One region of the Mesorhizobium sp. M0174 genome, then DNA from elsewhere that is predicted to be linked to it. Evidence: riboswitches for the same ligand, from Rfam matches in the RefSeq annotation. Region 1 holds a riboswitch; each other region holds the start of a gene.
The links. Region 1 has a riboswitch for cobalamin ahead of NKJ13_RS08350 (DUF1636 family protein). Riboswitches for the same ligand answer to the same signal wherever they lie in the genome.

Region 1 (3,269 bases):
GTCGCAGCCATAGCGCCACCACTCGTAGCCGCCGAGAATGCGGACCAGAATGACCTTGGCGTGGCGGGCGACGCTCTCGGTCCAGAGGTCGACGGACATCGGATGGCGCAGGTCGCGCAAGGCGGCGAGCCGCATCGAGGGCAGGCGGTCCGCATCCGCCTTCCACGCCGCCGCCAGCCCGGCCAGGTCGCTGTCGGTGAAGGACAGGGCCACGACATCCGCAGGCGTTTGCCTGAGATCGACAGGCTCGGCGAGATCGTCGAGCGAGGCGGATGTGGTGGTGAGGATGTGCATCGCGGCTCGTACCTGGGGTCAGCCGGCGAGGATACGCTCTATCGCCGGGCGGTTCAGCCCTTTCAGGCCGATGACGACAAGGCGCGAGCGGCGATCGTCTTCAGCCGTCCAGGCGCGGTCGTAATAATGGTTGACGCGCGGGCCGACGGCCTGCAGCAGGAGCCGCATCGGCTTGCCGCCAACCTCGACGAAGCCCTTGACGCGCAACACGTTTTCCTCCGCCGCCGCCGTGGCGACGCGTTGTGCGAGCTCGTCCGGGTTGGACACGGACGCGATGTCGATGACGAACGAGTCAAAATCGTCATGTTCGTGGTCGAGCTCGTCGTCGTGATGGGTCTTGCGGTTCTCGATGTCGTCCTCGACGGCGAGGCCGAGGCCGAGCAGCACCGACGGATCGACCTTGCCTTGCGAAGTCGGCACGATCTTCACCGCCCGCGCAACATGCTTGCCGATGACGGCATTGGCACGGGCCGAGCCGGCTGCGTCCATCAGGTCGCTCTTCGACAGGATGATCAGGTCGGCGCAAGCGAGCTGGTCCTCGAATACTTCCTCGACCGGATCGTCGTGTTCGAGCGTCTCGTCCTGCGTGCGCTGCGCCTGCAGGGCGTCCATGTCGTTGGCGACGCGGCCATCAGCCAGCGCCGGTCCGTCGACGACGGCGATAACGCCATCGACGGTCACCCGGCTCTTGACCGACGGCCACTGGAAGGCCTGGACCAGCGGCTTGGGCAGGGCCAGCCCGGACGTCTCGATCAGGATATGGTCGACCCTCGGCATCAGCGACAGGATCTGGTCGAGCGCCGGGACGAAATCGTCGGCGACGGTGCAGCAGATGCAGCCATTGGCCAGCTCGACAATGTTTTCCTCGGGGCAGGTGTCGATGCCGCAGCCCTTCAGGATCTCGCCGTCGATGCCGATGTCGCCGAACTCGTTGACGATGATGGCCAGCCGCTTGCCTTTGGCGTTTTCGAGCAAATGGCGGATCAATGTCGTCTTGCCGGCGCCGAGAAAGCCGGTAACGACGGTGCAGGGGACGCGCGAAAGGGAGGCAGCGGTCATATCAAGTCCTTCAAAAGGTCGAGGGGAGGGATGCGGGCAACCAGACCGCGCTTCAGACAATCGGGACGGCCGCGCCACGGAATGAGCCCATCCGTCGAGGTGGCGAACAGCTTTGCGCCGGTCACGAGATCGGCGCCGCTGGTCGCGGTCTGGTCGCCGAAGACGTAACTCCAGCAGCCGCCGCGCAGCATGGCGGCGCTGAGCCGGCGCTTGCAATTGCCGAGGCATTCGACGGTGCGGATTTTGATGTTTTCGCCGGAAGCGGCGCGGCGCGTGTCCTCGGCGAGCAGTTCGCCGGCGCGGGGATGAGCGTCCGAACCGGTCTCGTCACGGCAGGAAGAGCAGACGATGACGGTAACGCCGGCCAGGGAATCGTCAGGGCCGGACAATAAATCCGCTGTCTCAGCCGAAAAACTGCTGTCGCGTTCCAAATCAGGCTCCTTGCCCGGAAAACCCGCCAGGCGATCGGATTCTTATGTCCTAGACGGCAGGTCTCCTGGCTCGCGGGTCATCGCCTTGGTGCCGCCTTCCCGGGAATATCCCAGTGGTTTTCGGCCTTGGCTCGTCGCTTACAGTTGCGGGGACAGCCGCGGATTTGAAATCGAGATTTCGCACCGCATTCCCTCTTGGCCCCTGCCGTTGCGGGCAGGGGACCGTCTGGAACGGATTTAGGCTTGTGGAGGCAGTCGTGTCAACGCACGTCTATGACGCGGCGATATCTGCGAGCGGCCGGCCAAGGTCGCCGGCAGCCGTCACCTCGATGCGCTCAAGCCCGAGCCAGCCCTGCATCTGCTTCAATTCCTCGAAGAGTTCGGCAGCGGTTTGTGGCGGGGCGCCGGGCTCCGCATAGGCGGCATGGACGCGCAATACGCCGGCCGGACGGTCGGCCCTGAGGTCGACGCGCCCGACGAGGCTGTCGCCGAGCAGGAACGGCAGCACATAATAGCCATACCGGCGCTTTTCGGCCGGCGTGTAGATCTCGATGCGGTAGTGGAAGTCGAACAATCGCTCGGTGCGCGACCGCTCGAAGACCACGGGATCGAACGGCGCAAGCAAGGCGCGCGCCTCGATCCTGCGCGGCAAACGGACGTTCTTGTGGAGATAGGCTGTTTTGCTCCAGCCGTCGACGCTCACCGGCAACAGCTCGCCAGCCTCGACCAGCTCCTCGATGCGGCCCTTAATATCGGCGGGCGAGAGGCGGAAATAGTCGCGCAGGTCGCCTGCCGTGGCGACGCCATGGGCGCGGGCGGAGATGCGCAGCAATTCGCGGTGGGCGTCCTCGGGGCAGGGAACCGGTAGAGCGAGTATCGCGGGCGGCAGTACGCGCTCCGGCAGATCGTAGAACCGTTCGAAGCCGCGGCGATGCGCGGTGGTGATGCGGCCGGCCCAGAACAGCCATTCGAAGGCGTGCTTGGCATGGCTCCAGCCCCACCAGCCGCCCGAACCCTTCTGGCCTTCGAAAGCCGACGCCGCGATCGGGCCTCGTTCGGCGACCTCGCGATAGATGTCTTCGATATAGGCGGCGTGCTCGCGGCCCCATTTGGCCAGTCCGCTGTACATTTCCTCGCCGCGCTCGGCCCGCTGCATGCGCCAGCGCATCAGCGGATAGGTCTCGACCGGCAGGAAGGAGGCTTCGTGCGCCCAATATTCAAAGACCATGCGCTTGCGCGTTATGGCGGCGTCGTCGAGCAGCGCCAGCTTGTAGGGGCCAAGCCGCGAATAGAGCGGCATGTAGTGGGCGCGCACCACGGCGCTGACGGAATCGATCTGCAGCAGGCCGGTACGGGCAAGCACGCGGGCCAGATGTCGGCGGTCGGGTGTACCGGCGGGTCGGGGGTCATTGAATCCCTGTGCCGCCAGCGCGATGCGGCGGGCCATGCGAAGTGAGATTTTTTCCTTCATCAATGCGGGTATCC
Region 2 (3,269 bases), on a different contig from region 1:
CGCAGTGGCAATCCTTCACGAAACGCGGCCTCATCGATCTGGATCATCCTTGCGCCGGACCATTCGAGATCCGTCACTTCGTCGCGGATCGCAAGCGCGATCTGGCGGCATGCCTCGGAGCGGGGTACGTCGTCGCGAACAAAAGACCAGTTGAGAATGGTCACTGGGCCTGTGAGCATTCCCTTCACAGGGTTTTCCGTAAGCGACTGGGCGAATTGCCACCAGCGCAGCGTCATCGGATTGGGCCTCGATACGTCGCCGAAGATGATGGGGGGGCGCACGTAACGCGACCCATAGCTCTGCACCCAGGCATGCTGAGTGAAGGCGAAGCCGGACAGCTGCTCGCCGAAATGCTGTACCATGTCGTTTCGTTCGAACTCACCGTGCACCAGCACGTCCAGCCCGATCTCTTCCTGCCAGCGAATTGCAGCCTCGATCTCCTTCTTCAGGAAGGTCTCGTAGTCGACATAGCTCAGCTGGTCCTTCGCATGAGCGGCCCGCACCCTGCGTACCTGCGGCGTCTGCGGGAAGGACCCGATGGTCGTCGTCGGGAACGGCGGCAGCCCGAGCGTGCCGGCCTGGACTCTGGAGCGCTCGGCAAAAGCGCTCTCTCGTCGCTTCATGCTGTCGTCAATGCTGGCGATCCGCCCCTCAACCAGCGGGTCATGGATCTTCGTGGATGTCACGCGAGTGGCGGCAGCCTCGGCAGACGCTTTCAACGCGCCTGCCACCGCATCCCTGCCTTGGGACAGGGCCCGGGCAAGCAACACCAACTCGTCGGTCTTCTGGGCCGCGAAGGCGAGCCACGACCTGATGTCCGCGTCGAGTTCCGTCTCCATGCGGAGGTCGATCGGCACATGCAGCATCGAGCAAGAAGGCGCGATCTCGACGCGGTCCAAGGGCCAGCCGGCGACGATCGGTTTGATGCGGTCGAGAATGGCGGGCAGGTTCGCACGCCAGACGTTGCGGCCATCGATCAAGCCAAGCGAGAGCACCAGATCCTTCGGTGCGAGCCGACCCACCGTTTCCAGCTGCTCGGGAGCGCGCACGAGATCAATATGCAGCCCGGCCAGGGGCAGAGAAACCGCGGTTTCGAGATTGTCTCCCAGCGGCCCGAAATAGGTAGCCAGCATGATCTTCAGCTCGGGCGCGGCTTTCGACAGCTGGCCATAGGCGAATTCGAACGCAGCTCGTTCGTTCGGGTTCAGATCGAGGACAAGCGCTGGCTCATCGATCTGCACCCAGTCGGCTCCAGACAGCTTCAGCCTCTGCAGGAGTTGCTCGTAGACGGGCAGCAGCCGGGGCAGGAGCGCGATGGGATCGAATCCTTCGGCAGGCGATTTCGCCAGCTTGAGGAAGGTGATCGGTCCAAGGATGACTGGGCGTGTGTGAACGCCGAGAGCTTTAGCCTCGATGAAGTAATCGACCGGTTTCGTCGACGAGAGGGCGAACGTCTGATCATCGTTGAGTTCCGGCACAATGTAGTGATAGTTGGTGTCAAACCACTTGGTCATTTCCATCGCGGTTACGCCAGGCCGATGAGCCGCATGCTGGTGACCACCGTGCCCACAATCCTCCGTCTGACCTTGGTTGCCGCGCGCCATTGCGAAGTAGATGTCAAGTGGAACCTCGCCGCTATTCCAGCCGTAACGGGATGGAACGGCGCCGACCATGGCTGCGGTGTCGAGCACATGGTCGTAGAGCGAGAAGTCGTTCGACGGTATTTTCGACACGCCGCGATCGTGCTGCTCCTCCCAGCTAGCGGCACGGAGCGCCTTCGCGGTCGTGAGAAGGTCGGCAGCGGACGATTTTCCGGACCAGTAGCTTTCAAGCGCGAATTTCAGTTCTCGCCGACGACCGAAACGGGGCACGCCGAGCGTTGCTACAGGAATTTGCTGAGAGACAGTCATGCCAGACCCCGATGGTTGGGGCGTCGGTGACAAGGAAGGCGCTAGCAGGCCGGCACGAACGCCAGGCTGCAGCGGCCACCGAGACACCCCGCCCGTGGACGTAATTCGCCGTGGCAGGTCTCCTGGCTCGCGGGGTCATAGCCTCTACCCGTCTTCCCAAGGCTATTCGCCTCAGTGACATGAGTGGGGTTGGCTCGCCGCTAACAGTTGCGGGGGCAGCGCCGGCATCGCACCGGCTTCCCTCTTAGCTCCGCTGCGGCAGCGCCGTACGGAGAACCACGACGCGGGAGACAATTACAGCAGTTCGCTTCTTTGTCAACGTCGCATAAAGAAATGTTTATGTCGTTATGTTAAATTTCCGTTGGCATGTTCCAAAGGTCGCCTCGAAAGCGAAAACTGTGGAAGCCTTGAGCGGCCGGTAAATCAAAGCAATGACGCACGGCGCCCTTGTCCAGGAGGATAGGAGTTCGTCGGCTGCCGGCAGCAAACATACCGGCAAGCGCCGTGGTGCTGCTTAGCGCATCATGCGAACCACCTCGGCGTCGAACTTCGGCTCCGAGGTTCCGACCGCTTCGTTGGTGATCTGCTCGCGACCATATTCGGCTCAATGGCGAGGCTGTTGCCCATGTGGAAGCTGTTGGCCGTGATGCCCTCGGTGATATGACACAACGATTTCGGGGGGAGCACACCGAGGCCAGGCGCAGCGGCGTGTTGCGAAGTGATCGAGGCCAATGTCTCGAACTGCTTGTTCGCAGCCCACCGGCTCAAGGTAACCCGGCTCAAACCACCGGGCCAGCTCAAGTCCTGTCCAAATGAGGCCTGAGCGGCAAATCGTCGTGCACGCGCACGGTTTGGCGTTCGATCTTGTGATGCGTCTTGGGCGGACAATCGCCACGGTGCAGCGCGCAGAAGCGGTCCCCAATTGGGAAGCCGCGGGCGGTGAGGGCAAGCCAGCGCCACAGGCGGAAGGGGACTTGGACCTGTTTGCCCTGCTGGACCACAAGTTCGCGACACAGGGCCTCAAGGAGAAGACCAAGAGTGATTATGCGCGGGACCTCGCCAAATTCATCAAAAGCAGCGGGCAGTCAAAGTTCGGCGCCGATTGACATGGAGATAGCCATCGCGGCGGACCGCCCAGGCGGACCGCAAGCCGGAATACAACCGGGTGCAGGCGGCCAAGCTCGTCCACAAGATGGCGTCGGGCACACACCGGCGATGGGAGAGCGGACCGTGGAGTGCAGGAACTTTACGCCTATCCACGCTCCCGTGGACGTGTCCTGCGGCACATCGGCAGCGATATTGAGGAGGCAGTTGAGCTTCCGGTCGAGCACTCTTACCTGCCACTACCTACGCTTAACG
Region 3 (3,269 bases), 100 kb from region 1:
CGCTGGCGATCACGCTCAACCTTTACATCATGGACCATATCCGCAAGACCGATTTCATGCAGGCCGAGTCGCTGCGCATGGCGTGGTCGATGCTTGCCTGGACCACCGGGCCGACCCTCGGAATTTACCTCTACACGCGTTTCGGCATCTATGCCGCGCATGGCGCGGTGGCCGTCTTCGCCATGGCTTTACTGGCGCTGTTCTGGACTTACCGGCTTGGCGATAACCCGTCGATCCGCCCCGGCAAGACGCGGCCGGTCAATCCGCTGGCCAATATCGGCCGCTTCGTCGCGCAGCCAAGGCTGAGGCTGGCCTGGCTGATCGCTTTCGGCCGCTCCTGCTTCTGGACGACGTTCTTCGTCTATGGGCCGCTGTTCATGGTGATCACCGGCGAGGGCAAGCTCGCCGGCGGCCTCTTGGTTTCGGCCGGCAATGCGCTTTTGTTCATGGCCATCTTCTGGGGCAGGGCAGGAAAGCGTTTCGGCGGCCGGCGCACCATGACGTTCGCCTATTTCGCGATGTCGGCAACGCTGCTGGCGGCCGGCGCCGTCGGCGAGGCCGCACCGCTCATCACCGGCGCCTTGCTGCTTTGCGGTGCCTTCTTCACCATCGCGCTCGATGCGCTGGGCTCGACCGCCTTCATGCGCTCGGTGCGCTCGTATGAGCGGGCACAGATGGCGGCGGTCTACCGCACCTATCTCGACTTTTCCGAGCTGACGCCGCCGCTGGTCTATTCCGTGGTGCTGGCGTTCTTCGGCCTGGGCGCGGTTTTCGCGACACTCGGCCTGCTGGCGGCGATCTGCGGCTTCGTCACCTGGCGCTATCTGCCCAAATCGCTTTGATGTTCGAGCGCCGCATGGCGCTCGAACACCCAATTGTGGAAGCGGTGCAGTGCCGCATCGAACGCAGGCCGTTCTGTTTGACCGCGCAGATCGCGACGTCTGCGGCGCCAGTTCTCCGGTTTGGCGAGGCGGCGCATTCGCCACACGATCCGGCGGAATTTGGTTTGCCGGGCGCGGCGATTCTGCCTATAGTCGCTGATGTCGTCGGTTCCGTTTGGAACCAAGAGGGAATGCGGTGCGGGCGAAATTGTTTGCCCAATGCCGTGGCTGCCCCCGCAACTGTGTGCGGTAGTCCTCTCCATATGCCACTGAAGGTTCGCCTTCGGGAAGGTGGGGAAGGGTGCTGATCCGCGAGCCAGGAGACCTGCCGGCGACAGGAAACTGACTTCTATGCCCTCGGGTGGAGGGCGAAAGGACAAGACATGAATACCGCTTCCGTTTCGCTCGGCGCTTCCGCCTCCTCGCAGTCGCGTCTCATGCAGCTGGCGCTTGCTGCATTCCTCGGCATTTTCGTCATGGGCTTTGTCGGCTTCTCGCATATCGATGCGGTCCATAATGCCGCGCATGACTATCGCCACTCGATGGGCTTTCCCTGCCACTGACAAGGGGCTGACATCATGACACTGTTTCGCAACGTCGTGTTCATCGCGGCGATCGCAGGGCTTGTGGCCGGCGTCGTTCTCGCCTGCATGCAGGCCTACGCCACCGTGCCGCTCATCCTGAAAGCGGAAGTCTACGAACAGGCCGGCGGCGGCCATGACCATGCCGCGGCACCTGCGGCACCGGCCGAAAACGCAGCGGGCACGATGGCTATGAGCAGCGCCGCGCCGGCACCGGCTGAAGCAATGGCTCCGGCTGAAGACGAAGGCTGGGCGCCGGCCGACGGCTTCGAGCGCTTTGGCTTCAGCGTCGTTGCCAATATCGTCACCGGCATTGGCTTCGCACTGGTCCTGGTCGCGGTTTCGGAATTCGCCGGCGGCATCGGCAATTGGCGCCAGGGCCTGTTCTGGGGGCTTGCCGGCTTTGCCGTGTTCACGCTGGCGCCCGGCCTCGGCCTGGCGCCGGAACTGCCGGCGATGCCGGCGGCCGACCTTGTCCAACGCCAGATCTGGTGGTGGGCAACAGTGGTGGCGACAGCGGCCGGTCTCGGCCTTATCGCCTTCCGCAGATCGCTGCCGCTGGCGATCCTTGCCGTGGCGTTGATCGTTGCGCCGCATATTGTCGGCGCGCCGCAGCCCGACAGTTTCGAGACGGCGATCCCGGAAGGCCTGCATCATCAGTTCGTGGTGGCGGTGACGCTGACCAATCTGGTGTTCTGGCTGGTGCTCGGTATGGTCGTCGGGCTGGTGCGCGGACGCTTCACCGGCGCGGCAACCAGCCTGCGCGACAGCTTTGCCTGACCGCGCTGCCGGGGCGCTGACCCTGGTCATCGGCGGTGCGCGCTCCGGCAAGAGCGCGCATGCCGAGAGGCTGGTGAGCGCCTGTCCGGCGCCGTGGAGCTATATCGCCACAGCGCAAGCCTATGACGAGGAGATGCGTCAGCGCATCGCGCTGCACCGCTCGCGGCGAGGCGATGGCTGGACGACCATCGAGGCGCCGCTCGACCTTGCCGGCGCGATCGAGGCACTGCCCGACGGCCAGCCGGTGCTGATCGACTGCCTGACGCTGTGGCTGACCAACCATATGCTGGCCGACCATGATGTCGAGGCCGAATGCCAAAGGCTGGCCGATGTGCTGTCGCGGCCGCGTGGCCCGTGGTTCGTGGTGTCCAACGAGGTCGGCCAGGGCATCGTGCCGGACAATGCGCTGGCAAGACGGTTTCGCGATGCCGCCGGCCGGCTGAACCAGGACGTCGCGGCGGTCGCCGGCACCGTGCTTTTGATGGTGGCGGGGCTGCCGCTCAAGGTGAAATGACATGGCTGATACTATCGATCCCAAGACCATTGAACAGGGGGACGAGGAACGCCACCGCGCCAAGATGGCCAAGCGCAAGGCGGTGCAGGACGCCGAGGTTGCAGCCAAGACGGTCGAGAAGGGGCTGTTGATCGTCAACACCGGGCCGGGCAAGGGCAAGACCACGGCCGCCTTCGGTCTGGCGCTCAGGATGCTCGGCTACGGCAAGCGTGTCGGCGTCGTCCAGTTCATCAAGGGCAAATGGCACACCGGCGAGAAGGACGCCTTTGCCGCCTTCGGCGACCGTGTCCTCTGGCACGCCATGGGCGAGGGCTTTACGTGGGAGACGCAGGACCTGAAACGCGACATCGCGGCGGCCGAGGCCGCCTGGGCGAAGGCGCTCGAGCTGATGGCCGAGCCGTCGATCAGCCTGGTGGTGCTCGACGAGTTGAACATCGCGCTGCGTTACGACTATCTCGACCTCGAAAAGGTGGTCGCGGCGCTGAAGTCACGCCGCGAAGGCCTGCATATCGT

Region 2: linked by a shared signal. The riboswitch ahead of metE (5-methyltetrahydropteroyltriglutamate--homocysteine S-methyltransferase) and the one ahead of NKJ13_RS08350 (DUF1636 family protein) in region 1 are both predicted to bind cobalamin.
Region 3: linked by a shared signal. The riboswitch ahead of NKJ13_RS07680 (CbtB domain-containing protein) and the one ahead of NKJ13_RS08350 (DUF1636 family protein) in region 1 are both predicted to bind cobalamin.

What each region holds. Positions count from the first base shown of each region.
Region 1 is NZ_JAMYTB010000003.1:367,235-370,503, reverse strand. Features, by position in the region: gene NKJ13_RS08360 (cobaltochelatase subunit CobN) at 1-294, opposite strand, end outside; gene cobW (cobalamin biosynthesis protein CobW) at 313-1,353, opposite strand; gene NKJ13_RS08350 (DUF1636 family protein) at 1,350-1,784, opposite strand; cobalamin riboswitch at 1,823-2,026, opposite strand; gene NKJ13_RS08345 (winged helix-turn-helix domain-containing protein) at 2,056-3,255, opposite strand.
Region 2 is NZ_JAMYTB010000020.1:53,717-56,985, reverse strand. Features, by position in the region: gene metE (5-methyltetrahydropteroyltriglutamate--homocysteine S-methyltransferase) at 1-1,910, opposite strand, end outside; cobalamin riboswitch at 2,006-2,206, opposite strand; gene NKJ13_RS25845 (hypothetical protein) at 2,762-3,016, shown strand.
Region 3 is NZ_JAMYTB010000003.1:265,281-268,549, reverse strand. Features, by position in the region: gene NKJ13_RS07685 (MFS transporter) at 1-842, shown strand, start outside; cobalamin riboswitch at 1,031-1,228, shown strand; gene NKJ13_RS07680 (CbtB domain-containing protein) at 1,265-1,444, shown strand; gene NKJ13_RS07675 (CbtA family protein) at 1,460-2,242, shown strand; gene cobU (bifunctional adenosylcobinamide kinase/adenosylcobinamide-phosphate guanylyltransferase) at 2,235-2,756, shown strand; gene cobO (cob(I)yrinic acid a,c-diamide adenosyltransferase) at 2,758-3,269, shown strand, end outside.